3 regions of the Pseudomonas berkeleyensis genome follow, and region 1 is predicted to be linked to each of the others. Evidence: predicted binding sites of a transcription regulator. Region 1 holds the regulator's gene; each other region holds the start of a gene.

Region 1 (10,375 bases):
GTGCTGGAGTCGCCGGCTCTGGCCCGGGCGGTTTACTACTCCACGGAACTCGAACAGGAGATTCCGGCCGGTCTGTATCTCGCCGTAGCGCAAGTGTTGGCCTACGTCTACCAGTTGCGTCAGTACCGCGCCGGCAAGGGCAAGCGGCCAGGGCCGTTGCCCGATCTGCCGATTCCGCCGGATCTGCGCCGCGATTCGTAGGGCGGATCGGGACGCCGACCGCTCGTAGGGCGGACTCAGGAGCGCCAGCGAACAGTCCGCCGTGTCTGGGCGCGGCACAAATCCAGCAGCGTACTGCTTCGCGAACGGATCGCCGCCCGGTGCGCCCTACGGAACCAGGCGTTTTTACCCTGTAGATCGAGGCTTGTAGCCTGTCGCCGCGTTTCTGGAACGCTTCTTGCCATTACCCCTGTAAAGCGCAGCTCTGCGTCAAAAGATTGAATTGGCTGGGGTAGTCACGTGGCATTCAACATCAACCGCTCGCAAATCATCGGGGACGCTCGTGGCAACCTGGCCGGCCTGCGCCAGGGCAGCCTTGGCATCCCGCTGCTGTTGTTGGCGCTGCTGGGCATGGTCACGCTGCCGGTGCCGCCGCTACTGCTCGACACCCTGTTCACGTTCAACATCGCCTTGTCCATCGTCGTGCTGCTGGTCGCCGTCTACGCGCTGCGCCCGCTGGACTTCGCCGTATTCCCCACCATCCTGCTGGTCGCCACCTTGTTGCGCCTGGCGCTCAACGTCGCTTCCACGCGTGTCGTGCTGCTGCACGGTCAGGAGGGGCCGCACGCCGCGGGTAAGGTAATCCAGGCCTTCGGCGAGGTGGTGATCGGCGGTAACTACGTGGTCGGTGTGGTGGTCTTCGCCATCCTGGTGATCATCAACTTTGTGGTGGTCACCAAGGGTGCCGGGCGGATTTCCGAAGTCAGCGCGCGTTTCACCCTCGATGCCATGCCCGGCAAGCAGATGGCCATCGACGCGGATCTGAACGCCGGTCTGATTGACCAGGCCGAAGCCAAGAAACGTCGCTCCGAAGTCGCTCAGGAAGCGGATTTCTACGGTTCCATGGACGGTGCCAGCAAATTCGTTCGCGGTGATGCCATCGCCGGCCTGCTGATCATGTTCGTTACCCTGATCGGCGGCATGGCCATCGGCATGCTGCAGCATGGCCTTAGCTTTGCCGACGCGAGCAAGATCTACGCGCTGCTGGTGATCGGTGACGGCCTGGTCGCGCAGATTCCCTCGCTGCTGCTGTCCACCGCTGCAGCCATCATGGTTACTCGCGTATCCAGCTCCGAAGACATGGGCCAGCAGGTCAACCGGCAGATGTTCGCTTCGCCGCGTGCGCTGGCTGTGGCGGCGATCATCCTGATCGTCATGGGCCTGGTGCCGGGCATGCCGCATGTTTCCTTCATTGGTCTGGGCCTGATCGCTGCAGGTGGCGCCTACTGGATCGCCAACAAGAAGCGCAGGGCGCAAGAGGTCGAGCAGCAGGAAGTGCAGCGTCAGCAGGAGCTGATTCCGGCGCAGAAGGCGCAGGAGGTCAAGGAGCTGGGTTGGGATGACGTCATGCCTGTGGACATGGTCGGCCTGGAAGTTGGCTATCGCCTTATCCCACTGGTCGACCGTAATCAGGGCGGGCAACTGCTGGCGCGGATCAAGGGCGTACGCAAGAAGTTGTCGCAGGAGATGGGCTTTCTCATGCCCTCGGTGCATATCCGCGACAACCTCGACCTGGCGCCCAACGCCTACCGTTTGACGCTGATGGGCGTCAGCGTGGCCGAGGCCGAGGTCTATCCGGATCGTGAATTGGCGATCAACCCCGGTCAGGTGTTCGGCCCACTCAATGGCATTGCCGCCAAGGATCCGGCGTTCGGTCTGGAGGCCGTGTGGATCGACCCCACTCAGCGTGATCAGGCGCAGTCGCTCGGCTATACCGTGGTCGACGCCAGTACCGTGGTTGCCACCCACCTCAACCAGATCCTGCACAAGCACGCTCACGAGCTGCTCGGGCATGAGGAAGTGCAGCAGCTCATGCAATTGCTGGCCAAGAGCTCGCCGAAGCTGGCCGAAGAGCTGGTGCCGGGCCTGGTGTCGCTGTCGACCCTGCTCAAGGTGCTGCAAGCGCTGTTGCAGGAGCAGGTGCCGGTGCGCGATATCCGCACCATTGCCGAAGCCATCGCCAACGTGGCGCCGAAGAGTCAAGATCCCGCCGCTATGGTCGCCGCCGTACGGGTGGCGTTGGCCCGTGCAATCGTGCAAAGCATTGTGGGACTAGAGCCGGAGCTGCCTGTGATCACCCTCGAACCGAGGTTGGAACAGATATTGCTCAATAGTCTGCAGAAGGCCGGTCAGGGCAGTGAGGATGGCATCCTCCTGGAACCGGGCATGGCCGAGAAGCTGCAGCGTTCCCTGGTGGAAGCGGCGCAGCGCCAGGAAATGCTCGGCAAGCCGGTGATTCTGCTGGTGGCCGGCCCGATCCGGGCGATGTTGTCGCGCTTCGCGCGGTTGGCGGTATCCAGCATGCACGTGCTGGCCTACCAGGAAATTCCGGACAACAAGCAGGTCACCATAGTCGCCACTGTGGGCCAGAACTGAGGTAAAGGGTCATGCAGGTCAAACGCTTCTTCGCCGCCGATATGCGAACCGCCATGAAACTGGTGCGTGACGAGCTGGGTGCCGATGCTGCGATCATTGGCAACCGCCGCGTGGCCGGTGGTGTCGAGCTGACTGCCGCGCTGGACTATCAGGTGACGCCGGCTCCGGTGCGACCGAACCCGGCGCTGGAAGCCGAGCTGCGCAAGACCCAGGCGCGCATCGCCAGTGCCCAGGCCGAACTCGCCACCCGTGCCGAGCAGGACGCCGGCAAGGATCGCCAGTTATTCGCCAACGAATCTCTGCTGGCACCCGAGCTGCCAGCCACTCCGGTCAAGCCGCAGCGTCCGGTCGAGGCCGCAGTACCTGCTACGCCGGCCGTCGACCCCCGTGCGCTGGATGCCATGCGTTTCGAGTTGCACGGCCTGCGTGAGCTGATCGAAGTGCAACTGGGCTCCATCGCCTGGGGCCAGCTGCAAAATCGCCGTCCGCAACAAGCTAATCTGTGGCGCCGCCTGCAACGCATGGGTCTGTCTGCCGAGCTGTCGCAGGCGCTGCTGAGCAAGGTGGCAGGTGTGGCTGAGCCGCGCCAGGCCTGGCGCATGCTGCTGGCGCACCTGGCTCACGCGATCAGAACGCCGAAGGTAGAGCCGCTGGAGGAGGGCGGGGTGATTGCCCTGGTCGGTCCGGCCGGTATGGGCAAGACCACCACCCTGGCCAAGCTGGCCGCGCGTTACGTGCTTAAGTACGGCGCGCAGCAGGTCGCTCTGGTGAGCATGGACAGTTACCGTATTGGCGCGCAGGAGCAACTCAAGACCCTGGGGCGTATCCTGGGCGTATCGGTGACTCAGGTCGATCCTGGTCAGTCGTTGTTGCAGGCGCTGACTCCGCTGGCGAAGAAACGTGTGGTGCTGGTCGACACAGCAGGCCTGCCGGGTAACGATCCCGCACTGCGTCTGCAACTGGAAAGCCTGGCGTCGGCGCGTATCAATGCGAAAAATTATCTGGTTCTGGCGGCAACAAGTCAGAGCCAAGTGCTCAAGGCGGCCTACCATAGTTACAAGCGTTGTGGACTGGCAGGCTGCATACTGACGAAACTGGACGAGGCGGTGAGCCTGGGCGAGGTTTTAGGTCTGGCTATAGGCCAGCATCTGCCGGTAGCCTATGTCACGGACGGGCCGCGTATTCCGGACGATCTGCAGGTGCCGCGCAGTCATCAACTGGTCAGTCGCGCAGTAGGTTTGCAGGCCGCCGAAGAACCGAGTGAAGATGCCATGGCGCAGATGTTTGCCGGGCTCTACCAGAAGCCGGCTCGTGCCGGTTGAGGCAATAAGAATCGTGCATCCTTTTGCCGAGTAGGCGAGAGTGAACGGCCTGTCAGGGTCAAGTCGAAGTTAGACAAGGTATAGAAATAACATGGGTATGCATCCCGTACAGGTGATTGCGGTGACTGGCGGCAAAGGTGGCGTCGGCAAGACCAACGTGTCGGTCAATCTGTCCATGGCCCTGGCCGATCTCGGCCGTCGGGTGATGCTGATGGACGCTGACCTTGGCCTGGCCAACGTCGACGTTCTGTTGGGACTGACGCCCAAACGCACCCTGGCCGATGTGATCGCCGGTGAATGCGATCTGCGTGACGTGCTGCTGCAGGGGCCCGGTGGTGTTCGTATCGTGCCGGCGGCGTCCGGTACGCAGAGCATGGTCAGCCTTACGCCCATGCAGCACGCTGGCCTGATCCAGGCGTTTAGCGACATCAGCGAGAACCTCGACGTGCTGGTGATCGACACCGCGGCCGGTATTGGCGATGCGGTGGTCAGTTTCGTTCGCGCAGCGCAGGAAATTCTCGTGGTGGTGTGCGATGAGCCGACCTCGATCACCGACGCCTACGCGCTGATCAAGCTGCTCAATCGCGACCACGGCATCAGCCGCTTCCGCGTTTTGGCCAACATGGCCCACAGCCCGCAGGAAGGGCGCAATCTCTTTGCTAAGCTGACCAAGGTGACGGATCGTTTCCTCGATGTCGCCCTGCAGTATGTCGGTGCCGTGCCCTACGATGAGTGCGTGCGCAAGGCCGTGCAGAAACAGCGCGCCGTCTATGAAGCCTTCCCTCGATCCAAGTGCGCTCTGGCGTTCAAGGCGATAGCTCAGAAGGTCGACACCTGGCCGTTGCCGGCCAATCCCCGTGGCCATCTGGAGTTTTTCGTCGAGCGTCTGGTGCAGCAACCGACTGCAGACTCGGCCGTATGACAGCAGCCTCTGGACTTCGTATGTACAACAAGGCTCAGGCGCAGGATTCCCAGCATCAGCTGATCGAGCGCTATGCGCCACTGGTCAAGCGGATTGCCTATCACTTGCTGGCACGTCTGCCGGCCAGCGTGCAGGTCGATGACCTGATCCAGGCCGGCATGATCGGTCTGCTCGAAGCCTCGCGCAAATACGACTCCAGCAAGGGCGCCAGCTTCGAAACTTTCGCCGGTATCCGTATCCGTGGGGCCATGCTCGACGAGGTGCGCAAGGGCGATTGGGCACCGCGTTCGGTACACCGCAACAGCCGTATGGTCAGCGATGCGATTCGCGTTGTTGAGGCCAGAACGGGGCGTGACGCTAAAGATCACGAAGTTGCGGCCGAACTCCAATTGAGTCTGGAGGATTACTACGGCATTCTTGGCGACACTTTGGGCAGCCGCCTGTTCAGCTTCGACGACCTGTTGCAGGACGGCGAGCATGGCGGGCTGCACGAAGACGCCGGGCACACCCACCTCGAACCTTCGCGGGACCTCGAAGACGAACGCTTCCAGGCGGCCTTGGCCGATGCCATCGCTGGTTTGCCGGAGCGTGAACGTCTCGTGCTGGCGCTGTATTACGACGAAGAACTGAACTTGAAAGAAATCGGCGAAGTGCTGGGGGTTAGCGAGTCACGCGTCAGCCAGTTGCACAGCCAGTGCGCAGCGCGTCTGCGTTCGCGGCTGAGTGAATGGCGCGCTGGCTGAACAGCGTATTCGCAGGCTTAAACGGCCTGTTAACGGTTTCATGATTAAAGGACGTGGTTGCGAGCGCAATACGTTTGGGACTGTACGGAGGTCGACTTGGACAAGAACATGAAAATCCTCATCGTTGACGATTTCTCGACGATGCGACGGATCATCAAGAACCTCTTGCGGGACTTGGGTTTCACCAACACCGCAGAAGCCGACGATGGCACCTCGGCGTTGCCGATGTTGCAAAGCGGCAGTTTCGATTTTTTGGTGACCGACTGGAACATGCCCGGTATGACCGGCATCGACCTGCTGCGTGCCGTGCGCGCCGATGAACGCCTGAAGCACCTGCCGGTGTTGATGGTGACTGCCGAAGCCAAGCGCGATCAGATCATCGAGGCGGCCCAAGCTGGTGTGAACGGCTATGTGGTCAAACCCTTCACCGCCCAGGTGCTGAAGGAAAAGATCGAGAAGATCTTCGAGCGGGTCAACGGCTGATGTCGGCCGCGAGGGTGCTATGGAACACGATGACTCCACGCTGGGTGACCTTGAGTCGACCCTGAAAAGCAATGCCCGCGATCTGGTCGATAGCCTCGAACAAGGCAACTTCGGCGCCGCGGTACAACTGATTAATGAGCTCAACAAGGTTCGTGATCGTGGCCTGTATCACGAGGTCGGCAAGCTGACCCGTGAGCTGCACAACGCCATTGTCAATTTCCAGCTTGATCCGCGTATGCCGCATGCCCAGGAGCTGTCGCAGATCGCCGATGCCACCGAACGCCTGAATTACGTTGTCACCATGACCGAGAAGGCTGCCAATCGCACCATGGATCTGGTGGAGCAGAGCGCGCCGCTGGTCAATGACCTGAGCGATGAGGCGCAGAGTCTGAGCGTCGAGTGGGGCCGTTTCATGCGTCGTGAAATGGGCGCCGATGGCTTTCGTGAGTTGGCCAAACGCATCGAACTTTTCCTCGCTCGCAGCGAGCGTGATGGCAACAAACTTTCCAGTCACCTCAACGACATTTTGCTGGCACAGGACTATCAGGATCTGACCGGGCAAGTGATCAAGCGTGTCACCCAACTGGTGACCGAGGTGGAAAGCAACCTGCTCAAGCTGATGTTGATGGCCAGTCAGGTCGACCGTTTTGCCGGTATTCAGCACGACCATGAAGTGCTGCGCACCGAACAGGAAAAATTAAAAGAGCCATCGCGGGGTGAAGGTCCGCAGATTCATGCCGATAAGCGTGATGACGTTGCCTCCAGCCAGGACGATGTCGACGACCTGCTGTCCAGCCTAGGGTTCTAAGGAGCACACAATATGAGCTTCGGCGCCGATGAAGAGATCCTCCAGGATTTCCTGGTAGAGGCCGGCGAGATTCTCGAACAGTTGTCCGAACAATTAGTCGAGCTGGAAAGCCGACCGGACGACATGAACCTGCTCAACGCCATCTTTCGCGGTTTCCATACCGTCAAGGGCGGAGCGGGCTTCCTCCAGCTCAATGAGCTGGTGGAGTGCTGCCATATCGCCGAAAACGTCTTCGACATCCTGCGCAAGGGTGAGCGTCGCGTCGATTCGGAATTGATGGATGTGGTGCTCGAGGCTCTTGATGCTGTCAATGGCATGTTCGGCGAGGTGCGTGAGCGCCGCGAGCCGACACCAGCCACTCCTGAACTGCTGGCGGCATTGGCGCGCCTGGCCGAGCCGGCGGGCGCCGACTCGGCTCCCGCAGCCCCGGCTCCTGCTCGTGAGCCCGAGCCTGTAGCAGTGCCCGAGCCGGTCGCTGCGGCTCCCGCCTCGGGCGACATCACTGACAGCGAATTCGAGCAACTGCTCGATGCCCTGGGGGATGCGCCGGCCAGCGAGAGCGTTGCTGCCAGCGATGAAATTACCGACGACGAGTTCGAGTCTCTGCTCGATCAGTTGCATGGCAAGGGCCAGTTCAGCGGTACGGTCGAGGCTTCGGCTGACGTTGCCGTCGCGGCAGCCCCTGCCGCAACTCCGGCTGGTGACGATATCACCGACGACGAATTCGAGGCCCTGCTCGATCAACTGCATGGCAAGGGCCAGTTTTCCACAGCACCTGAAGCGGCCGCTCCGGTCGCTGCGGCAGTCGAAGCCGCTGCGCCGGTCAGTGATGACATTACCGATGACGAGTTCGAATCCCTGCTCGATCAGTTGCATGGCAAAGGCAAATTCGTTCCTCCGAGCGAGCCTGCACCGGCACCTGCTGCGGTAGCCAAGCCTGCTGCAGCCAAGGCTGCTCCGGCCAAGCCCGCAGCCAAGGCCGAGCCTGCCGCGGCGCGTGCGCCGGCCGCTCCGGCACCGGTTGCGGACAAGGCGGTAGCACCGGCGAGCGAGGCGGAAACCACCGTGCGGGTCGATACCGCTCGCCTCGACGAGATCATGAACATGGTCGGCGAGCTGGTGCTGGTGCGTAACCGCCTGGTACGCCTGGGGCTCAACAGCGGTGACGAGGCCATGTCCAAGGCCGTGTCGAACCTCGACGTGGTGACTGCGGATCTGCAGACCTCGGTGATGAAGACCCGCATGCAGCCGATCAAGAAGGTCTTCGGCCGCTTCCCTCGCCTGGTACGCGATCTGGCGCGCAACCTGAAGAAGGAAATCAACCTCGAGTTGGTGGGTGAAGAGACCGACCTCGATAAGAACCTGGTCGAGGCTCTCGCCGACCCGCTGGTGCACTTGGTGCGCAATGCCGTCGACCACGGCGTAGAAACCCCGGAAGAGCGCGAGAAGGCTGGCAAGGCTCGCGCAGGCCGCGTGGTGCTGTCCGCCGAGCAGGAAGGCGACCATATCCTGCTGTCGATCACCGACGACGGCAAAGGCATGGATGCCGACGTGCTACGTGCCAAGGCCGTCGAGAAAGGCCTGCTGGATAAGGACGCGGCCGATCGCCTGAACGAGTTCGAGTGCTACAACCTGATCTTCGCCCCGGGCTTCTCGACCAAGACCGAGATTTCCGATGTGTCCGGCCGCGGTGTCGGCATGGACGTGGTGAAAACCAAGATTTCCCAGCTCAACGGCACGGTCAACGTGTTCTCGCAGAAGGGCCAGGGCTCGAAGATCATCATCAAGGTGCCATTGACCCTGGCGATCATGCCGACGCTGATGGTGATGCTGGAGAACCAGGCTTTCGCTTTCCCGCTGGTCAACGTCAACGAGATCTTCCACCTCGACCTGTCGCGCACCAACGTGGTCGATGGCCAGGAAGTGGTGATCGTGCGTGACAAGGCGCTGCCCCTGTTCTATCTCAAGCGTTGGCTGGTGCCGCAGGCCTTCCATGAAGGTCAGCGCGAAGGTCATGTGGTGATCCTCACCGTCGGTAGCCAACGCATCGGCTTTGTCGTCGATCAATTGGTCGGCCAGGAAGAAGTGGTAATCAAGCCACTGGGCAAGATGCTTCAGGGCACGCCCGGGATGTCCGGCGCCACGATCACTGGTGATGGACGCATCGCGTTGATTCTCGACGTACCGAGCATGCTCAAGCGCTATGCTCGACGTTTCTGATGGTTGCGGCGCAGGCGAGGTCTGCGCTGTCTAGGAGTGTGTATGGCAGTTAAGGTTCTGGTAGTGGACGACTCCGGTTTTTTCCGCCGGCGCGTTTCGGAAATTCTGTCTGCTGACCCCAGTATTCAGGTCGTGGGCACGGCCACCAACGGGCGGGAAGCCATCGATCAGGCGTTGGCGCTCAAGCCTGACGTGATCACCATGGATTACGAGATGCCGATGATGGACGGCATCACTGCGGTACGAAACATCATGCAGCGCTGCCCGACGCCGGTGTTGATGTTCTCCTCGCTGACCCACGAAGGTGCCCGTGTCACCCTCGATGCACTGGATGCCGGGGCGGTGGACTTCCTGCCGAAGAATTTCGAAGACATCTCGCGCAATCCCGAGAAGGTCAAGCAGATGCTGTGCGAGAAGGTGCATACCATCGCGCGCAGCAATCGCCGTTTCAGCTCGGCTGCAGTGGCTCCGGCGCCGACTGCGGCCAGTCCGGCAGTGGCGCCGATTAGTCGTCCTGCTGTCGCGCCAGTGCGTCCAGCCACGCCTGCCGCCACGCCGCGTACCGCATCGACGCCAGGCGCTTCCAGTGCCGCGCCGAGCTCGGCTGCGCCCAAGCGCAAGTCTTACAAGCTGGTGGCCATCGGTACCTCCACCGGCGGCCCGGTGGCACTGCAACGTGTACTGACCCAATTGCCGGCTAATTTCCCGGCACCGCTGGTGTTGATCCAGCATATGCCGGCAGCTTTCACCAAGGCCTTTGCCGAGCGCCTGGACAAGCTCTGCCGCATCCAGGTCAAGGAAGCTGAGGATGGCGATGTACTGCGCCCTGGCCTGGCGCTGCTAGCTCCTGGCGGCAAGCAGATGATGGTCGATGCCCGTGGCGTGGTGAAGATTCTGCCCGGCGATGAGCGCCTCAACTACAAACCCTGCGTGGATATCACCTTCGGTTCGGCGGCCAAGTCCTATGGCGACAAGGTGCTGGCAGTGGTACTGACCGGCATGGGCGCCGACGGCCGTGAGGGCGCGCGCCTGCTCAAGCAGGGTGGCAGTCAGGTGTGGGCTCAGGATGAGGCCAGTTGCGTGATCTATGGCATGCCGATGGCGGTGGTCAAGGCCAGTCTGGCCGATGCGATCTACAGCCTGGATGACATCGGTCGGCATCTGACCGAGGCTTGCCAATGATGAAGGCTGAGTCGAGCGTGTCTGCATGGATGTATTGAGCCTAATCGGCGTCATCCTGGCGTTCGTCGCGATACTGGGTGGCAATTATCTCGAAGGCGGT
Region 2 (10,375 bases), 1.4 Mb from region 1:
AGGCGACATCGAAGGTCGCCAGATCGACCTGCCACAGGCTCTGATAGCGAATGCTGCAATTTTCCTGCAGCAAGCAGCGTAACCAGGCGAAGACGAAGAGCAATGGCGCCGTTTCGACCCCGACGAACTGCCCACGCGGAAAACGTCGTGCGAGTTGTAGCAGCGTGCCCGCTGTACCGCACCCCAGGTCAACGAAACGCAGTGGCAACTCGCGCTCGCTCAAGCACTGCTGCAGGCGTTGCTGTGCTTTGCGACCACTCAGATAAAGCGGAACCTGTTCGCGCAGGCTGTTCCAGTTGACTAGGAGCAACAGCACGAAGCCCAGGAGGAACAGCCAGCCGGGCAATTCAGCGCGCTGCACCACGAGCAGAGCCGGCAGAAAAGCCAGGTTGATCCATAACCACCAGCGTGACAGGCCAAGCCGCCAGCCAATCACCGCTGCCAGAACGCCCTGCAAAAGAGCCACCGACAGCAACGACATACGCCAGGGCAGCAACGCCAGCAGATACACCAACACTACCACCAGAGCCACGGCCAGGCCTTGCGCCAACAAGGCCCGCAACACCGGTAACCGCAGCACCGCTCTTTCCTCGCCTATCGCCATTCCCAGTCTCTGCTGCTGGCAGCCGAATGGCCGCCGAGCGCTCATGCTAAACTCGCCGCGATCAACTCTCCACCACCCCGGAAACTCCATGGCCAAACGCCAACTCAATCGCCGCCAGAACTGGCGGATCGAAAAGATTCAGGGCGAGCGCGCCGCCCGCGCCGCCAAGCGCGAGTCGCGGGCAATGGAAGCATTGGAAGGAGGAGACCTGGGACCGGAGCAGACCGGCCTGGTGATCGCTCACTTCGGCGTCCAGGTGGAAATCGAAGGCCTGCAAGGCGAACTGGCCGGGCAGATATTCCGCTGCCATTTGCGCGCCAACCTGCCGGCGCTGGTCACTGGTGATCAGGTGGTCTGGCGCCCCGGCAATCAGGGCGACGGCGTAATCGTCGCGCAACTGCCGAGAACAAGCGAGCTATGCCGGCCCGACATGCGCGGCCAGCTCAAACCGGTCGCCGCCAACGTCGACCAGATCGTCATTGTCTTCGCCCCACTGCCCGAACCGCACGCCAACCTGATCGATCGCTATCTGGTAGCCGCCGAGCACGCCGGTATCCATCCCTTACTGCTGCTGAACAAAGCCGACCTGATCGACGAACAGAATCAGGGAGCGCTCGATGCGCTGCTCAAGGTCTATCGCCAACTGGGCTATCCGCTGCTGGAGGTTTCGGCCCATCAGGGCGATGGCATGGAGCAGTTGAAGCAACGCCTGGACGGTAATGTCAGCGTATTCGTCGGCCAGTCCGGCGTGGGCAAGTCATCGCTGGTCAACGGGTTGCTGCCTGGCGTCGACACCCGCGTCGGTGCGCTGTCGGAGCTGACCGGCAAGGGCACGCACACCACCACCACGGCGCGGCTATTCCACTTCCCGGGCGGCGGCCAGTTGATCGATTCGCCCGGTATCCGCGAATTCGGCCTGGGCCATGTCAGCCGTGATGATGTAGAGGCAGGCTTCATCGAATTCCACGACCTGCTCGGCCGCTGCCGCTTTCGCGACTGCAAGCACGACCGCGAGCCTGGCTGTGCGCTGTTACAGGCACTGGAAGATGGCCGCGTGCAACCTCAACGCATGGCCAGCTACCGGCACATCCTCGCCAGCCTGCCGGAAGATGATTACTGATTGTTCAGTTGATCGAACTGCAGAGCGCCATCTTCGAAAATATTCAGCCGCTGGCGCACCTGGTCAGCTGGTAGCGGGTCGCCTGGCGCACCGTTCGGCGCCTGGGCGGCAGGCGGCGCATCCGATGCAGCCGGAGCGGCCGCCCCTTCGTCAGCGCCCTGTTCGCCCTCGATGGCGCGCTGCGCCTTCTTGGTCAGCACGATGATATCGATACGCCGATTGACCGGATTGAGCGGGTCTTCGCGATCGAACAGCGCCGACGAGGCGTAGCCCACCACGCGCGCCACCTGGCCTTCGGAATAACCGCCCGCGATCAACGTACGCCGCGCCGCATTGGCGCGGTTGGCCGACAACTCCCAGTTGCCGAAATCACCGCGCCCCACGAAGGGTTTGGCATCGGTATGGCCGCTGATGCTGATCTTGTTCGGCACCGCGCGAATGGTATCGGCCATGGCCAGCAGGATGTCCTCGAAATAAGGCTGCAACTCGGCGCTACCGAGGGCGAACATCGGTCGGTTCTCGGCGTCCATGATCTGGATGCGCAAACCATCCTGGGTGATCTCGAACAGGATCTGATCCTTGAAACGCTGCAGCTGCGGATTCTCCTCGACCTTGTTCTGCAACTCCTGCAGCAGCAACTCCAGGCGTTCGCGCTCCATCTTGTCCGCCAGGGTCTCGACCATGTCGGAGCTGATGTTGACTTCATCCGGCTGGCTTTCAGGCGTTTCCGACATATCCGGGTTCAGCGTGCGCTCGGGCGCAGGCGTCGGCGTGCCGCCCAGATCGATGGCATAGGGGCTGGCACTTTCGGTAAAACCGACGGGATCCTGGAAATAACCGGAAATAGCGCGTTTCTGCTCCGGCGTAGCCGAAGACATCAGCCACATCACCAGGAAGAACGCCATCATCGCGGTAGCAAAGTCGGCGAACGCGATCTTCCAGGCACCGCCATGATGCCCGCCAGCGCTCTTCTTGACCCGTTTGACGATGATGGGTTGGTTGTTTTCCATGATTCAGCGACTCGGCTCAGTTACCACGCATGGCCTGCTCGAGCTCGCTGAAGCTCGGCCGGTGCGCCGGATAGAGCACCTTGCGGCCGAACTCCACCGCCAGGCTCGGCGGCATGCCCGAGGCCGAAGCGACCAGAGTCGCCTTGATCGCTTCATAGAGGTTCAGCTCCTCCTTGGCATCGTGCTCCAGCGCGCCCGAAAGCGGACCGAAAAAGCCATAGGAGGCAAGAATCCCGAGGAAGGTACCGACCAGTGCGGTGCCCACTTTCTCACCGATCTGCGCGTTGTCCGCCTCGGCCAGAATCGACATGGTGATCACGATACCCAGAACCGCCGCAACGATACCCATCGCCGGCATGCCATCGGCGACCTTGGCTACCGCATGCGCCGGGTGCTCGACTTCCTCCTTGAGGCTGGCCAGCTCCATGTCGAACAGTCCTTCCAGCTCATGCGGGGCCATGTTGCCGGACGACATGATGCGCAGGTAATCACAGATGAACGCGGTCATCCGCGCATCTTTGAGTACGCCTGGATACTTGCTGAAGATCGGACTGGCGTTGGGATCCTCGACATCCGCCTCGATGGCCATCATGCCTTCGCGGCGACTCTTGTTGAGGATTTCATACAGAAGCTTGAGCACTTCGAGGTAATAAGCATGAGTGAAACGGCTGCCAAACATGCTCAGCGACTTTTTAAATACCGTCATGAACATGCTGCCGGGGTTTGCCTGCAGGAATGCACCCAGCGCAGCACCGCCGATAATCATCACTTCGAAGGGGTGCACCAATGCCATCAGCTTCCCGCCCGAAAGCATGAACCCGCCGAATACGCAGCCAAAGACGACAATGATGCCTATGATTTTTGCCATGAAAGAGACGCTTGCAGAGCCTAGAGGATGGGTTATTAAAAACAACCCTTCTAATTATTGGAACTTGTACGCCAGACTATAGCCAGTTATGGTCAAAAGCCAGTTCGACTCGAGCCAATATGTCGACGTCAAAGTCTCTACCACGCACTCTGGACGCCTGGTTACAACAACTGGGCAAGTTGCCACTGCCAATCGAGCAGCAACAGCACTTGCGCCTGCGTCGCATCCTTGCCGACAGCCGCCGCACCTGGCGCGAAATTGCCGAAGCGATCGAACTGAGCCCCTCCTTCGCCCTGCAGGTATTGCGCGAAGCCAACCAGTCAGGCAATAGCCTCAGCGACCCGGCCGAAAGCGTCGAAACCGCCTTGTCGCGTCTAGGGCTGAGCCGTTGCGAAGCGCTACTGAACCAGGCGCCAGCCCTGCCCGAGCACGAAATTCCCCTGGCATTCCGACAAATCCTGTTGATCAGCCAGCATGCCAGCCAGCAAGCCCGCGGCCTGTTTGGGGCACGCCTGGCACGCCTATGGAATGAGCTGCACGGTTGCAGTTTGCTGTTTCTCGCGCCGATCTGGCCGCTGCTGTGCGCGCATCCTCAGCTTTTCGAGGCATGGGAGCAGCGCGTTCTGCTCAAGGGTGAACGTCCGGCCAAGGTCGAGAAGGAGTTGCTCGGCGTTCCGCTGATCCAACTGTGCGTCAAGCTGGCCGAGCGCTGGCGCTTGCCGGAGTGGATCGTACGAGGCTACCGCCTGCTGGAGCGTGATCGGCGCCAGTTGGTCAAGGCGCTGCATATCGCTCGCGACAACGAACACCCACTGCATCAGCAGCAGATGCTCGATGCCGATACGCCGCTGCGTCACTGGCTGACACAACCAAGCAACTGCGTATTGCTGGCCAACGGCCTGGCCGTGTCCGCCCACCATGCCTGGAACACCGACCACAGCCTGCGTTGGCAGAGACTCACCGGCCTCTACCTGCAGCTCCCCTTGAGCGAGCTGCAACAGGAAGTCCACCAACACGCAGTAAGCAGCGCCCGCCTGATCCATGACAGCGCACTCTGGCATCCGGCGCAGGCACTGATCTGGCCATGGGACGCCCATCGCCTGACGCCTGCCATTACCGTGGCACCGCCGCCCAAACGCGATGACCTCGCTGCCTGGCGCCAACACTGCGCTCGCCTGCTCGCAGACCCCAGCAGTTTCACCAATGTCCCGCAATTGACCGCATGCGCGCGCGATGCCCTGCAAGCCTGCGGCCTCAAGCGCATCCTGTTGCTGCTAGCCGATCGCCAACATAGCCGCCTGCAAACCCAGCAACAGTTCGGGCTCGACGCCAGCGCGCTTGGCCTGGCACTCGATCCGGCACAGAGTCAGATGCTGCGGCGCCTGCTTGGCCAGCCCGGACAACTGCGCCTGACGCCCGCCAACGTGGCCCAGTTTTCCGCACTGCTGCCGGGCAACCTGAAAGCCCTGTTCCCCAGCGAGCATATTCTGCTGCGCTCCATCGCCAGCAACGGTCGCGTGGTAATGCTGGTGGTGGCCGACCAAGGTAGCCAGCCGCTGAACGATGTTTGCCTGCAAGCATTCGGCAAGACCGTGCAGTGCATCGAACGCGCCCTGGCCAGCTTTTCCCGCCGCGGGCGCTGAACCACTCGGATTCCGCTACAATCGACCTCTTTTCATATAGGGAGGCCGTCATGTCCGCCTTCGCAAACCTGCCCCTGGTGATCGAGCCCGCCGAACTGGCCGAACGCCTGGATGCCGCTGATCTGATCCTGATCGATCTCAGTAGCGCCGCACGTTATGCCGCCGGCCATATTCCCGGCGCTCAGTGGGTCGATGCCAAGCGCACGCAACTGGGCCAGCCGCCCGCACCCGGCCTGCTGCCCGAGCGCGCTCAGTTGGAGGCGCTGTTCGCCGATATCGGCCATCACCCTGACGCGACCTACGTCCTGTACGACGATGAAGGCGGCCCCTGGGCCGGACGGTTCATCTGGCTGCTCGACGTGATCGGCCACAGTCGCCATCACTTCCTCAATGGCGGCCTGCAAGCCTGGATCAGCGAAGGACGCGAGCTGAGCCAGGACACACCAGCGCGACACCCCACACAGGTATCACTGACGCTGCACGACGAACCCACGGCAACGCGCGACTACCTCCGGTCACGCCTTGGGGATGCCGACATGGCAATCTGGGACGTCCGCGGCGCAGATGAATACCGCGGCGAGAAGCTCAGTTCCGCACGCGGCGGCCATATTCCCGGCGCGATCAATTTCGAATGGACGGCCGGCATGGATGCGCAGCGCGGCATGCGCATCCGTAAGGATATCGCCGATGTCCTGCAGCATCTGGGCATCACCCCGGACAAGGAAATCATCACCCACTGCCAGACCCATCGTCGCTCAGGCTTCACTTATGTGGTGGCCAAGTCTTTGGGCTATCCGCGGGTGAAGGCTTACGCCGGCTCCTGGGCCGAGTGGGGCAACCTGCCCGACACGCCGATCGAACGTTGAGCCTGATCGACAATCCGTTGCACGCCGGCCTGGTCATGCCAGCCGGATTCCGAACTTTCAAGGAAACACGATGAAACAACGTCTTTTTATCCTCAGCCAGTACCTGCTGCCTCACCATCTGCTCTCGCGCCTGATCGGCTGCGTGGCCGAATGCCGCATCGGCTGGCTGAAGAATCGCCTGATCGCCTGGTTCGCCAAGCAGTACCAGGTCAACATGAGCGAAGCCCAGGTCGAAGAGCTGAGCGCATACGAGCACTTCAACGCCTTCTTCACCCGCGCACTGAAAGACGGCGCCCGCCCGCTGGATGAAACCCCCGGTGCAATTCTCAGCCCGGCCGATGGTGCGATCAGCCAACTGGGCGCCATCGAGCATGGCCGTATCTTCCAGGCCAAGGGCCACAGCTTCAGCGCCACCGAACTGCTCGGCGGCGACACCAGCCGCGCCGCTCCCTTCATGGGTGGCCAGTTTGCCACCGTGTACCTTTCCCCCAAGGACTACCACCGCGTCCATATGCCGCTGGCCGGCACCCTGAAGGAGATGGTCTACGTGCCGGGTCGCCTGTTCTCGGTCAACCAGACCACCGCGGAAAACGTACCGGAACTCTTTGCCCGCAACGAGCGCGTGGTCTGCCTGTTCGACACCGAGCGCGGCCCGATGGCCGTGGTACTGGTCGGCGCGATGATCGTGGCCAGCGTGGAAACCGTGTGGGCCGGTCTGGTCACACCACCCAAACGCGAGCTGAAGAGCACTCGTTACGACGCCGAGTCGCGCGGCCCTATCGAGCTGGCCAAGGGTGCCGAGCTGGGACGTTTCAAACTGGGCTCAACCGCCATCGTTCTGTTCGGCCCGGAACAGGTGCAGTGGGCCGAAGAGTTGGGCGCCGGCAGCCCCGTGCGCATGGGACAGTTGCTCGGCAATGCCCGAGCCTGAGGCTCGGCGCCTGAACCCGAACATCGACCATCTGGTCATAGAACCGAACGCTCACACGGCAGCCGTTCCATAGAACGGCTGCCAGCGCGGCAAGATGCTGCTAGAGTTCGAAAGACTATTACTAGAGCCGCTGGTCCGTGTGGCCGGAGTATCCGAGTTTGATGGATAAACAGAGTCCCCACCTGCAGTTGTTGCGCGTTCCCACACCGAGCAAGCAAAGCCTCAGCTTCTGCGACGGCAGCCCCCGCGATCTCAAGCGTTGGATCGCCGGTCTACCCAAAGCGAACATCGGTGAAACCGCACGCCAGCTGTACCAGAGCCTGGTGGAACTCAACCAATTCCTGACCCCCTCGGAAAACCGCCTGCAACTCCTGGAACTGCTGCGCCCGGAAGTCAGCTTCGTCTGCCAGCACCTGGAGCGCCACTTCCTCAACCAGGCCATCGTCCTCGATGAACGCCCGCGCAAGGTCGCCAACCTGTGCCAGGCCCTGCAGAATCACCTGGCCGTCGGTTACAAGCTGATCATCTCGCGCGCCATGACGCGCAGCGGCAAAGAGCGCGAGCAACTCCTCGCCGTTGCCCTGCAGCGCGCCAGCCACAGCCTGTGCAGCCCACTGATCCGCGCCAGCCAGTTGTACTGCCCGGTTCCGGAAGGACTCTGGCTGGAGTTGCACCAGTTGTACCAGATCGCCTGTGAGCAGCGCCTGCAACGCCAGGTCATCCGCGACCCGCTGGCACGCCACACCCCCGGCCTGAGCCTCGAGCAAACCTACGTGACCGCGCTTCTGCTCGGCTGCGCCCGCACCAACCAGATGCGCCAGAACGGCATTGCCCGCCTGGCAGAGGCTCTGGAGCCCTGGAGTACGCTGGTCAAACTGCAAGCCGGCGATCACCCCAACAGCCTGTTCGTGCTCGCGCCCCAGGTCGACGGCCCTCCGCGCTATAAATCGCTGTACCAAAGCAGTGAGCTGCACAACCTGCTGGGTATCGATACCCAACCACTGGTCGATTCGATCAAGGAATACCTCGAGCTCCCCGAAGAAGAGCGCAGCAAGTCGCACCTGATGATTCCCGATGGCATCAGCCTCGACTTGCTGCAACACGTGGCGGCGGCCTGGGGCGATATCGCCGAGCGTACCTTCCAGCGCACCGCAGGCCAGGGCAATCTGACCCTGTGCATCGGCATGACCGCGCTGCATTTCTTCCTCTCCGGGCGCCGCTCCTTTGCCGAAGTGCTCAAGCACCCGGTCGAGATCGGCGCCGCCGTCTTCAAGCCATCCACTGGCGAACCGGACATCTGGTCGAATGCCTTCGATGCGCAGCGCAGCGCTGCCGACGAGATCCACTTCGAGGAAATTCAGTACACCAAGGTGACGCCTGGCGAGCAGGCCGCGCCGGAAACCAGCGGCGAGACCTACCCCACCTATCCACTGGCGATCGTCAACCACAGCCCCGGCGGCTACTGCCTGTCCTGGCCCAAGGACGTCCCCAGCCAGTTGCAGGCAGGTGAACTACTGGGCGTACAGGACAGCCCCAGCCAGGGCTGGAGCGTGGCCATCGTGCGCTGGATTCGCCAGGTACGCGGCGGCGGCACGCAAATGGGTATCGAACTGATCGCACCGCATGCCCGCCCTTGTGGCCTGCAGTTGCTGCGCAAGGCCGAGCAGAACAGCCAGTATCTTCGCGCCCTGCTGCTGCCGGAGATCAGCGCCATCTCCCGCCCCGCCAGTCTCATCACGCCGCGCCTGCCTTTCCAGGAAGGCAGCAAGGTACTGATCAACGACCATGGCGAAGAGCACCGCGCAGTACTGACTCGCAAACAGGTCAGCACCGGTAGCTTCAGCCAGTTCGAGTATCGCCGCGTGGGCAATGAAGAAGGCGCTGCCGGGAAGCCGGTCACAGCCTCGCAAAGCCAAAAGCCTGCTGGGGAGGAAGATTTTGACTCACTCTGGAAGTCGCTGTAGGCTGCGGCCAACTCACCATTTGTCGCCTTTTCGCGCACGTTCGGCGCGGTATTGATCCATCCTATGGCTATCGAAAAAAAAACCATCCGCCTGCTGATTCTCGAGGATTCGCAGAACGAAGCCGAGCGCCTGGTCAGTCTGTTCCGCAACGCCGGACATGCCACGCGTGTCCATCGCCTGATCTCCAGCGATGACCTGGCAGAAACCCTGCAACAGACCTGGGATCTGCTGATCTGCGCGCCGAGCAGCGAGCATCTTGATCCCAGCGAAGCGATTACCGCCATCCGCCGCCAGGCCAAGGACATTCCGGTCATCCAGCTGGTCGATGGCAACGATCCCGAGATCATCACCGAAGCCCTGTTGTTTGGCGCTCAGGATGCCTTGCCCCAGGGCGAGGACGAGCGTCTGGTGCTGGTGGCCAAGCGCGAACTGGCCAACCTCGAGGAACGCCGTGCCCGCCGCGCCGCCGAAGTGGCCCTGCGCGAAGCAGAAAAACGCTGTCATCTGCTGCTGGAAAGCTCGGTAGACGCGATTACCTACGTCCACGATGGCATGCATATCTATGCCAACCGCGCCTACCTCGAACTGTTCCGCTACGAAGATGGCGAAGAGCTCGAAGGCATGCCGATGATCGACCTGATCGCCAGTGCCGACCAGAGCGCATTCAAGGACTTTCTGAAGAACTATCAGAGCGCTGAAGGCAATGCCGAACTGAGCTGCCAGGGCATTCGTGCCGATGGCAGCAGTTTCGCCGCACAAATGAGTTTCTCGCCCGCGACCTACGACGGCGAACCCTGCATTCAGGTGGTGATCCGCGCGGAAACCTCCAATGCCGAGCTGGAGGAGAAACTTCGCGAGATCAGCAGCCAGGATCTGGTCACCGGCCTGTTCAACCGCAACCACTTCCTCGAACTGATGGACAGCGCTGCCGAGCGTGCAGTCAGCACTGGGCAACCGTCGACCCTGGCTTATGTACGCGTCGACCGCTACGCCAGCATGCAGGGCGAGATCGGTCTGGCCGGTGTCGACCTGCTGCTAGCCGACCTTGGTGGCCTGCTGCGCGCGCACTTCCCGACCGAGACCCAACTGGCCCGTTTCGGTGACGATGTATTCGCCGCACTACTGCCTGGGCAGACACCCGAGCAGTGCGAAGCCAACCTGGCCGCACTGCTGAAAAAGGTCGAAGGCCACCTGTTCGACGTCAGCGGACGCACAGCGCAAACCACGCTGTCGATAGGCGTTGCCGGCCTTAGCGAGAAGACCGCCAAGGCCCAGGAAGTCATCGACCGCGCCCACCGCTGCGCCGACGAGCTGGCCGATGGCAATGCGTTGAAGCTGTTCAATCCGGCCGACGAGCTGGCCGCTGCCG
Region 3 (10,375 bases), 350 kb from region 1:
ACCATTCCGAAACGATCAGCTTCTCGCCCTTGCCGTTGCTGTCTGCCAGGAAGATCGCCTCGTAGTCATCCGGCTCCTCGCTGAGCATGTAGGTCGCCTCGCTCATCAGCTCGACAGCCAGCCTCATGAAGCGCTCGCCATCCTTGTCGCTGGGCCACTGTGGCAGCTGGTCGGCCCAGATCGCCGCATACCAGACAGCAGGCGCGACCTGACGCGGGCTGGAGACGATGGCAGCGAAATAACCATCCAGCTCGCTGGCGGACAGGATCGAGTCATCATTGCCGTACTTGAGCAGCCACTGATCGAGCTTCTCCAACCCTCTGTTGTCCATCGCCACGCCTCACGCTGAAAAAAGGCCGCTACTGTCCCACAGATACGGGGATTCAGACAGCCTGAGCCGCCGTCCGGCACATCGCGGATGCCCCCGCCGCGATGGCCCGGTACAATGCGCGCCCAACCGTGCCTCAGCCCTAAATAGAAAAACCATGTCCTTGCCCAAGAACCACCTGGAACTGCTCAGCCCTGCGCGTGATGTCGAGATCGCCCGCGAGGCCATCCTGCATGGCGCCGACGCCGTCTACATCGGCGGCCCGAGCTTCGGCGCGCGGCACAATGCCTGCAACGAAGTGAGCGATATCGCCGGGCTGGTGGAGTTCGCCCGCCGCTACCACGCGCGGGTGTTCACCACGATCAACACCATCCTGCACGACGATGAGCTGGAGCCGGCACGCACGCTGATCCACCAGCTCTACGACGCGGGCGTGGACGCGCTGATCGTGCAGGACATGGGCGTGATGGAGCTGGATATTCCGCCCATCGAGCTGCATGCCAGCACCCAGACCGACATTCGAACCCTGGCACGCGCCAAGTTTCTCGACCAGGCCGGCTTCTCCCAACTGGTGCTGGCCCGCGAGCTGAACCTGCAGGAAATCCGCGCCATCGCCGATGAAACCGATGCCGCCATCGAGTTCTTCATCCATGGCGCGCTGTGCGTGGCCTTCTCCGGCCAGTGCAACATCTCCCACGCGCAGACCGGGCGCAGTGCCAACCGCGGCGACTGCTCGCAGGCCTGCCGCCTGCCCTACACCCTCAAGGATGAAAAAGGCGGCGTGATCGCCTACGAAAAACACCTGCTGTCCATGAAGGACAACAACCAGAGCGCCAACCTGCGCGCCTTGGTCGAGGCCGGCGTGCGCTCGTTCAAGATCGAGGGCCGCTACAAGGATGTGGCCTACGTGAAGAACATCACCGCCCACTACCGCCGCGAACTCGACGCGATTCTCGAGGATCGTCCGGACTTGGCCCGCGCCTCCAGCGGCCGCACCGCGCACTTCTTCGTGCCCGACCCGGACAAGACCTTCCACCGCGGCAGCACCGACTACTTCGTCACCGAGCGCAAAGTCGATATCGGCGCCTTCGACTCGCCAACCTTCACCGGGCTGGCGGTCGGCAATGTCGAGAAGGTCAACAAGCGCGACCTGATCGCCGTCACCCATGAGCCGCTGTCCAACGGCGACGGCCTCAACGTACTGGTCAAGCGCGAAGTGGTCGGCTTCCGCGCCAACATCGCCGAATTGAAGGGTGAGTTCGAGGAAGACGGCGAGAAGCGCTATCGCTACCGCGTCGAGCCCAACGAGATGCCCGAAGGTCTGTTCCGTCTGCGCCCGAATCACCCGCTCTCGCGCAACCTCGACCATAACTGGCAGCAAGCCCTGCAACGCACCAGTGCCGAGCGCCGCATCGGCGTGAGCTGGAAGGCCGAGCTGCGCGAAGACGCCCTCAAGCTCACCGCCACCAGCGAAGAAGGCATCAGCGTCGACGTTGCCCTGCCCGGCCCATTCGGCGCGGCCAACAAACCGGAGCAGGCGCTCGACGGCCTGCGCGACCTGCTCACCCAGCTCGGCACCACCATCTACCACGCCCAGGGCGTGACGCTGGATGCACCGCAGGCGTTCTTCGTGCCCAACTCGCAGCTCAAGGCACTGCGCCGCGACGCCATCGACAAGCTCACCGAAGCGCGCGTCGCCGCTCACCCGCGCGGTAACCGCAAGGCCGAAACCGAGCCGGCGCCGGTGTACCCGGAATCGCACCTGTCGTTCCTCTACAACGTCTACAACCAGAAGGCGCGCGATTTCTATCACCGCCACGGCGTACAGCTGATCGACGCCGCCTACGAGGCACACGAAGAGCCCGGCGAAGTGCCGGTGATGATCACCAAGCACTGCCTACGCTTCTCCTTCAACCTGTGCCCGAAGCAGGCCAAGGGCGTTACCGGCGTGAAAACCCGCGTCGCGCCGATGCAACTCGTGCACGGCGATGAAGTGCTGACCCTGAAGTTCGACTGCAAGCCGTGCGAGATGCACGTGATCGGCAAGATGAAAGGCCACATCCTCGACCTGCCGCATCCGGGCAGCGCCGCGACTCAGGTAGTCGGCCACATCAGCCCGGATGATCTGCTCAAGACCATTCGCCAGAAACCGGGCTACAGCCACTGATCCGAGGGTGCGCCATGCACACCCTCGGCAAGGCTCCAGCAGTGAAGGCCTAGTGCAGTTGTCGGGCGAAGCGCTCCACGGCGCCGAGCACTTGCTTGGCGCCCTGACGAATCTCCACGATCACATCACCCGCCTGATTGGCCAGTTGCAGGCCGGCCTCGGCCTGGGCGCGACTGTTGGCCATGTCGCGCACAGCGGCGTCCACCAGCTTCTGGTTGTCCTGCACCACCCCGACGATCTCCTCGGTGGCCTTGCTGGTACGGCTGGCTAGCTGGCGCACCTCGTCGGCGACGACGGCGAAACCACGCCCCTGCTCCCCTGCCCGCGCGGCCTCGATGGCTGCGTTCAGCGCCAGCAGGTTGGTCTGCTGGGCGATACCACCGATGGTCTGCACCATGGTACTGATCAGCACCGACTGCTTGCCAAGGGCCTCGATCCCTTCGGAGGCCGACGTCATCTGCTCGGCGATGCGCTGCATGGTCTGCACCGTCTCGGTCACCACCTGGGCACCGCGCTGGGCGGTGGTGTCGGTACGCTGAGAAATGCCGTAGGCGGTGTCGGCCGCGTCGTTGACCTCTTCTTCGCGGTTGACCTGGTCGGTGATCACCGTGGCGAACTTGACCACCTTGTACAGACGATTCTGAGTGTCGTGCACCGGGTTGTAGGTCGCTTCGAGCCAGACCACGTGACCGTGGCTGTCTACGCGCTTGAAACGCCCGGCGACGAACTCGCCACGGTTCAGGCGTTCCCAGAAGCGTGTGTACTCGGCGGAGGATGACTCCTGCGGTTCGCAGAAGATGCGGTGGTGTTGGCCCCTGATCCGCTCCAGGCTGTAGCCCATGGCACTCAGGAACTGCTCGTTGGCGTTGAGCACGTGGCCCTGCAGGTCGAACTCGATCACGGCGGTCGAGCGTAGCAGTGCGTTGATGAAATCCTCGTTCTCGCGCGCCTTGTTCATGCTCTCGGTTATCTCGCTACCGATGCACTGAACACGTTGCACGACGCCCCGTTCGTCCGCCAGAGGCATCCAGGAGGCCTGCACCCACACCAGCGCGCCATCGCTGCGCAGGAAACGATAGCGATCACTGATCGAATGACCGGAAACGATCGCCGCACTGAGATCCTTGTAGCACGGCAGATCCTTGACGTAGGCCGGCACGAAGTCGCTCAGCGGGCGCCCTTTCAGTTGCTCGGGCGCATAACCGACGAAACGGGCGAACTTGTCGTTGAAATCGACGATCCGCTGCTGGGGATCGATCGACAGCATGATCTTCTGCGCCTGTATGCCTTGGACGAGCTGCTTGTACAGCGACAGCTCGGTGTCTTTCTGCTGCAACTCCTTCTTCAACTGGTTACCGAACATGTGCCTTCTCCAAGCAGTCCTCTTCCTGTGAACGGCCGACCGGCGAATCAATCGAGGCCGGCGTCAACTCAAGCATAGAAGGCGATTGGCAAAGCGTGAAAAGCGGTGTGTCAGACCACCGTGCCGAGCACCTCGACGGCCCGCACGTCCAGATCGCGCCGCAGGTAGTCCATGCGCCGTTCGTGGAAGGCGCGCATGTGCGGCAACGCCATGTGCTCGGCCAACGCCGCCGGCGAGGCCCAGACCTCGTAGAAGATGAACAACGTCGGATCCTGCGCATCGCGCAGCATGTGGTACTCGATGCAGCCCGGCTCGGCGCGGCTGGGCTCGATATAGGTGCGGAACAGTCGTTCGAAGGCCTCGGCCTGCTCAGGTTTGGTATGGGCGTGAAGAATGAAGGCGTGCATGTTGGCTCCTGCCGTGAAGGAATGGCCACACTCTAGCGCACGCCAAGTCGTCATTTTCATGACTATCAGTCAACAATCCTTTGCCTGTGAGCGGCTGTTTCCATGGCAGGCCGATGGTTAATCTGCTCCCATCATTTCCGGGAGTCACTCATGAAAAAGATCCTGCTACTCAACGGCGGCAAACAGTTCGCACACTCCGAAGGCCGCTACAACAGCACCTTGCACGACACCGCCGTGGCGTATCTCGACCGCGCCGGTTTCGACGTCAAGACCACCTTCATCGACGGTGGTTACGACGTGGAAGAAGAAGTGCAGAAAATCCTCTGGGCCGACGTGGTGATCTATCAGATGCCCGGTTGGTGGATGGGCGCACCGTGGACGGTGAAGAAGTACCTCGACGAGGTGTTCACCGCCGGCCATGGCAGCCTCTACGCCAGCGATGGCCGTACCCGCTCCGATGCCTCGCAGAAGTACGGCAGCGGCGGCCTGATCCAGGGCAAGCAATACATGCTGTCGCTGACCTGGAACGCCCCGGTGCAGGCCTTCGAAGACCCGACGGATTTCTTCGAAGGCAAAGGCGTGGACGCGGTGTACTTCCCCTTCCACAAGGCCAACGAGTTCCTCGGCATGAGCGCCCTGCCCACCTTCATCTGCAATGACGTGATGAAGGTGCCGAACATCGAGCACGACGTGGCGCGCTACGAGCAGCACCTGGCCAAGGTGTTCGGCAGCAACTGATGCTTGCTGCTGCGGTTCATTGCCCGCCGAACAATGCCGTCCAGTAGATGCCGGCGTCACTCTGCGGGTCGCTGCCGTAGGCGGCGCCAAGGGCATCGAACTGCGGGTTCATGATGTTGGCGCAATGGCCCGGGCTGGCCAGCCAGCCTTCGACCACCTTGCCCGGGGTGTCCAGCGCGGCGGCGATGTTCTCGCCCACTCGGCCGCCGCTGTAACCCGCCAGCTCCGCGCGATCGCCCGGTGTGCGGCCATCACGCCCCTGATGAGCGAAGAAGTTGCCATTGGCCATGGCGCGGCTATGCGCTTCGGCGGCGCTGCCCAGCTCTGCGCTCCAGGCAAGCGGTGCCGCGGCGGCAAAGGCCTGGTTGCCGCACTGGCGCGCCTGGGCCCGAGCGGCGTTGATCTGCTGCAAGAGCTTCTCGCCCTCACTCTGCCAGTCGCCCAGACGCCCACTGAGCAGTGGCCGCGCCAGCAGAATGCGCCAGTCACGCCCCTGCTGACTGACACCGATATCGATGAACTGCGGATCGAGCAGCACGCGGCAGAAGCTTTCACTCAGCGCCTGCATCGCCGACTGGGCATCGCGCGGGCCAGACAGGGTAATGGCCTGCACGTTGACCAACGGGTAGCCAGCTGCACTCAAAGATTGCTGCAAGTCGCCAGTACCGTCGGCCGGCAACATCAGCCGTGGATCATTGGCCAGCGGCGGTAGTGGCTCGGAAGCCTGCACACCGCAACGCTGAACCTCGCTGCGATAGACGTTGATCGCCTCGATCAGTGCCCTGTCCTCGGCGGCCTGCAAACCAGGCACAGCCGTCACGGCCAACACGGCCAACAGGCAGCGGCTCCATCGCCATGTCATCATTGTTATTGTCATACCGCTCTCTCCCCACTAACGTCGTGATTCTGACGCACCATCCGGCGCTGGATCATAGCCGGCTTCCCGCGCTTGCCGAAGCCCCATGAAACGGGTATCCGAGAACAGCCGGCAGGCTTCCTGCATAGCCACTCACTGTCATGCATCACTCACTCCGGCAGTCGCCTCATTCGTTTTAGAGAACACCTGATGCCCGGTCACCACACACAGAACGAACAACACCGCCGTTTGGTTCTCAAAGCTCTGCTATGGATCACGCTGGGCGGTGGTTTGTTCTTCTCGGTCATCAATTTGCTGCATGACAACTGGCTGCTGGCGCTTCTGGAGATCGGCTATGCAGGCGTCTCGCTGTACCTGCTGCTCATTCTCGACCGCACGCGCAACCTGCAGCTATTGACCGCGATCTACCTGCTGCCGTTCTTCAGCATCATGATGGTGGCGCTGGCCCAGCCTCATACCAGCTTCGCCGTGTTCGGCTGGATCCAGACCATCCCGATCATCTGCTACATGCTGCTGGGCCTGCGCCTGGGCATGTATGTTTCGCTGCTGTTCGTCGGCATTGGCCTGTTCGTCTTCAGCCGCCGATTCTCTTCCGAGCAGTTGCTGCAGAACGTGGAGATTATCGCCAACCTCGGGCTGGCCAGCCTGGCGGTGATGGTTTTCGCGCATATCTACGAGCGCAGCCGCATCGGCAACGAGAAGCGCCTGACCGAACGCGCCACCACCGACGCCCTGACCGGCCTGCCGAACCGGGTCAAGCTGGTTGAGGTATTCGAACGCGAGCGTGCGCATGTACTGCGCAACGGTACGCCGCTTTCACTGATATTCATCGACATCGATCACTTCAAGCAGATCAACGATCAGTTTGGCCATGACGCAGGCGACCGTGCACTGGATCACTTCGCCAGGGTGCTGGCGCAGCGTCTGCGCATCAATGATCTGTTCTGTCGCCTGGGTGGCGAGGAGTTCGCCGTGCTGTTGCCTGGCAGCACGGTCGGGCAAGCACGGGAGATAGCAGAAAGCCTGCGCTTGCGCCTGGCGACGGCGCCGCTCGAGTTGGCCAGCGGATCACTCAGCATGACGCTCAGCGCAGGCGTCGCCAGTTTCGGCACGGACGGGCATTCGCTCGACGAGTTGATGCTGGCAGCGGATCGACGCACCTACGCCGCCAAGCGCGCCGGGCGCAATCGGGTCATCAGCGCAGAAGACGCTGGCGACACCCAGCCGGCCCTGAGCTGAGGCGCGGCCAATCAGGCGTATACGCTGAGGCCGCCCTTCTCCTGCAGCCACTGGCGATAGGTTTCCAGCGAATCGGTCTGCTGGTCGCCATTATGCCCGGCGATACGCACACTGCCGTCCAGGCCGGCATCCACCATTTTCTGCACCTGCGCCAGCAGCTTGGCGGCATCGTCGCGATCCAGCGTGGTCACGTCCGGCAGTTGAATCACCGAGGGTGTCGAGGGCTTGCTCTCGGCACTGCGCTGTATGCCGCTGCTGGAGGATGAGCTGCCGCCATTCATCGCGCGCAGCAATCCGCCTTCACTGCGCGCAACGACTTGCTTGGCAAAGCGCCGCAGGTCGCCCAGAGGATCCTGGCTGCTCTGGCCTTCGCTCTCAGCGCTGCCTGTGGTCGAACCTTTGTTGAGCTGACTGCCGTAGTAGCTGAGCATGGCAGGCATGCTGTTGTTGATGCTGGTCATGGGGCCTCCGCAAAAAGCGTTTGCCTCATGCAAAGCAGATTCCGGGCCAGACGCTGCAGCCCAATGACTACGCGGCTTACGCGCTGCCCTGCGGCAGTGGTTTGCCACCTCGAGGCAAGGCTTTGCCCATGCGCCTCACCCCAGCAGGTCGACCATCACCGCATTGCTGTAGATCAGGCAGCCATCCTCGGCGCTGTAGCCGACCAGGTGAAATTGGCCGCGCCCCTCCTCACCGCCGAGGTAGACCCGCCATTTGCACTCGCTCAACGGGCCGAAGCCATCCGGCATGACCAGTTCCAGCGTCTGCGTGTCGGCATCGATCATCGTGTCGCGCGTGCCGCTGCGCTGCAGTTGCTCCTCGGCTTGTTCCAGTCGCAGGTGCTCCGCCTCGCTGACATAGAACTGCAGGGTGCCGATGGGGATGGATTTGCTGTCGTTGTCGGCCTTACGCCAACCGTCGATGCTCAGGGTGTTCATCTGCACGTCTCCTCAGTGAAACCTGAGTTCAGGGCAAACGCCCGCTTACAGAACGTGGGACAAACGAGACCCTGGCATGACTCCTGACAAATGGACGAACGGCCTACCGTTTGCTTGTCGAGTCGATTGCGCTAGGCTCTGCACCTCAATTGAAAGGAGGTACTCCCCATGGCCCGCGCCACTGCCCGCCACATCCTGGTTGCCAGCGAAGACAAGTGCAACGAACTGAAAACCGCCATCGAAGGCGGTGCCGACTTCGCCCAACTGGCTAAAGACAACTCCTCCTGCCCGTCCGGCCGTAGCGGCGGCGACCTGGGTTCCTTCGGCCCCGGCCAGATGGTCAAGGAATTCGATACCGTGGTGTTCAGCGCGCCAGTCGGCGTGGTGCAAGGCCCGGTGAAAACCCAGTTCGGTTACCACCTGCTGGAAGTCACCAGCCGCCAGGACTGATTCGCAGCAAAGGAAGGGCCGTATCTGCGGCTCTTCTCTTGCCCAAGCCTTTTTCAGTACCCACGTAGTAGGGCTCTGGGTTTCACCATGAAGCGCGGTATTCGGCTCACTTCCATCCTGCTGGTGTTCATCTGCCTGTCCCTGGCGTTACTGACGGCCTGGCAGATCTGGTTTTCCCGTGAGCGCGCATTGCACGAGCTGAACGTGGCCAACCTCAACCTGGTTCAGGCCCTGGACAACTACAGCGAAGGCGCCATTCGCCAGTCAGAGCTGGTGCTGCTGGATCTGGCTGAACGCCTGGAGCAGGAAGGCAAGGATCAGGTGCACCTCGCACGCCTGCAGACCGTGGTACAGGAACAAAGCCGCGTCCTGCGGCTGGCCAGCACCATCATCATCTACGGTACCGATGGCAACCGGCTGCTGGTCTCTCGGGGCGACATCAACTCGCGCCCTAATGCAGCAGATCGTGAGTTCTTCATCCATCACCGCGATACGCCGTCCACCGACACGTTCATCGGCCCCACCATCAAAAGTCGTCTAAGCGGCGAATGGGTGTTCACCGTTAGCCGACGCCTGAACGATGCCAACGGCCAGTTCTCCGGCGTCGTCGCCATCACCCTGAGCGTTGAGCATTTCCTTCACCTGTTCGGCAGCCTCAACCTGGGTGCTCAGGGAGCGATGAGCCTGTCCACCAGCGATGGCCGGATTCTATTCCGCCATCCCTTTCGCGAGCAGGATATCGGGCTGAACTGGTCAGACTCGCCCATCATGGAAATGCTCCGCGAGCACAACCCCGTGACCGCCTTACAGACCTCACGCATCGACGGAACCGAGCGCTTGTATGCCTTCCGCCGCAACGATCGCCTGCCACTGATCACCGCCGTCGCTCTTGGCCGTGACGAAGCGCTGGCCGCTTGGCGCCGTGATGCCGAACTGTTCGCCACGCTCATCCTCATCTTGCTGCTCGCCATCGGTGTCATCGGCCAGCGCCTGATCGTCGACATCCGCCGTCGCTCGCGGGCCGAGCGCCAGTTGCTCAACGCCCGGGAAGAGCTGCTCGACGCCAATGCCCGCCTGGAGATACTGGCCTCGCAGGACGCCCTGACCGGCCTGGCCAACCGCCGCAGTTTCGACCAGACACTGGAAGTGGAGATTCGTCGTGCGCAGCGCCGTGGCTCATCGCTGTCGCTGTTGCTGCTCGATATCGATCTGTTCAAGCGTTACAACGACCGCTACGGCCACGTTGCCGGCGATGCCTGCCTGCGCACCGTCGCCGAGGTGCTCAAGCAGTGCGTGCGGCGCCCGGGCGATCTGGCGGCACGCTATGGCGGCGAAGAGTTGGTGGTGATTCTGCCGAACACCACGCGCGAAGGTGCCGAAGCCGTCGCGCAGAGCTTCATGGAGGCCCTGGAGCAACGCAATCTGGCTCACCAGGGCAGTCCGTTCGAAAGAGTCACCGCCAGTGCCGGCGTGGCCAGCCTGAAACCCGGCTCGCAAGACAGTGTCACCCTGACCCTGACCTTGATCGAGGCAGCCGACCAGGCTCTCTATCGGGCCAAGGCCAATGGCCGCAACCGCCTCGAGAGCACGGAGCTGGCAACAGACTGAGACAGGTGACAAGTCGGCCGAAGCGGTTCAGCATCGCCTTGAACTGTCAGCCCTGGATGAACGGTCACGATGAGCAACGGCACCCCGCACCCTCTGCAGCAACTGGCCCAGAACCTGCTCGGTAAACCTCTGCACGAACTCGAGCCGGAAGAAACCCACGTACTCGAACAGATCCGTCAGCGCCGCCCCATCAGCCGCGATGTCGCCGATGCATCGGACGAGCAGTCGTCCTTTGGCGAACGGCTGTCGGACAAGGTCGC

Evidence for each region. The regulator FliA, encoded in region 1, starts transcription of late flagellar genes. The targets are predictions, from matches to a motif close to CTAAAGTTTNNNNNNNNNNNGCCGNTAA.
Region 2: a site for FliA is predicted at 3,657-3,684, ahead of motA (flagellar motor stator protein MotA). Genes of this name have one in related genera too.
Region 3: a site for FliA is predicted at 3,887-3,914, ahead of HS968_RS08375 (methyl-accepting chemotaxis protein). Genes of this name have one in related genera too.

The regions. Positions count from the first base shown of each region.
Region 1 covers NZ_CP059139.1:2,147,460-2,157,834, forward strand. Annotated here, with positions in the region: gene flhB (flagellar biosynthesis protein FlhB) at 1-201, shown strand, start outside; gene flhA (flagellar biosynthesis protein FlhA) at 472-2,595, shown strand; gene flhF (flagellar biosynthesis protein FlhF) at 2,607-3,917, shown strand; gene fleN (flagellar synthesis regulator FleN) at 4,009-4,839, shown strand; gene fliA (RNA polymerase sigma factor FliA) at 4,836-5,582, shown strand; gene HS968_RS10060 (chemotaxis response regulator CheY) at 5,691-6,065, shown strand; gene HS968_RS10065 (protein phosphatase CheZ) at 6,085-6,873, shown strand; gene HS968_RS10070 (chemotaxis protein CheA) at 6,886-9,093, shown strand; gene HS968_RS10075 (protein-glutamate methylesterase/protein-glutamine glutaminase) at 9,136-10,275, shown strand; gene HS968_RS10080 (flagellar motor protein) at 10,301-10,375, shown strand, end outside.
Region 2 covers NZ_CP059139.1:765,744-776,118, reverse strand. Annotated here, with positions in the region: gene HS968_RS03560 (class I SAM-dependent methyltransferase) at 1-604, opposite strand, end outside; gene rsgA (small ribosomal subunit biogenesis GTPase RsgA) at 693-1,724, shown strand; gene motB (flagellar motor protein MotB) at 1,718-2,734, opposite strand; gene motA (flagellar motor stator protein MotA) at 2,751-3,602, opposite strand; gene HS968_RS03540 (HDOD domain-containing protein) at 3,722-5,245, shown strand; gene HS968_RS03535 (rhodanese-like domain-containing protein) at 5,296-6,111, shown strand; gene asd (archaetidylserine decarboxylase) at 6,182-7,042, shown strand; gene HS968_RS03525 (molecular chaperone) at 7,204-9,006, shown strand; gene HS968_RS03520 (EAL domain-containing response regulator) at 9,070-10,375, shown strand, end outside.
Region 3 covers NZ_CP059139.1:1,795,964-1,806,338, reverse strand. Annotated here, with positions in the region: gene HS968_RS08385 (YecA/YgfB family protein) at 1-331, opposite strand, end outside; gene HS968_RS08380 (peptidase U32 family protein) at 486-2,495, shown strand; gene HS968_RS08375 (methyl-accepting chemotaxis protein) at 2,545-3,858, opposite strand; gene HS968_RS08370 (putative quinol monooxygenase) at 3,969-4,265, opposite strand; gene HS968_RS08365 (NAD(P)H-dependent oxidoreductase) at 4,416-5,003, shown strand; gene HS968_RS08360 (CAP domain-containing protein) at 5,020-5,868, opposite strand; gene HS968_RS08355 (GGDEF domain-containing protein) at 6,070-7,119, shown strand; gene HS968_RS08350 (hypothetical protein) at 7,131-7,580, opposite strand; gene HS968_RS08345 (hypothetical protein) at 7,716-8,057, opposite strand; gene HS968_RS08340 (peptidylprolyl isomerase) at 8,226-8,507, shown strand; gene HS968_RS08335 (sensor domain-containing diguanylate cyclase) at 8,595-10,115, shown strand; gene HS968_RS08330 (DUF1003 domain-containing protein) at 10,185-10,375, shown strand, end outside.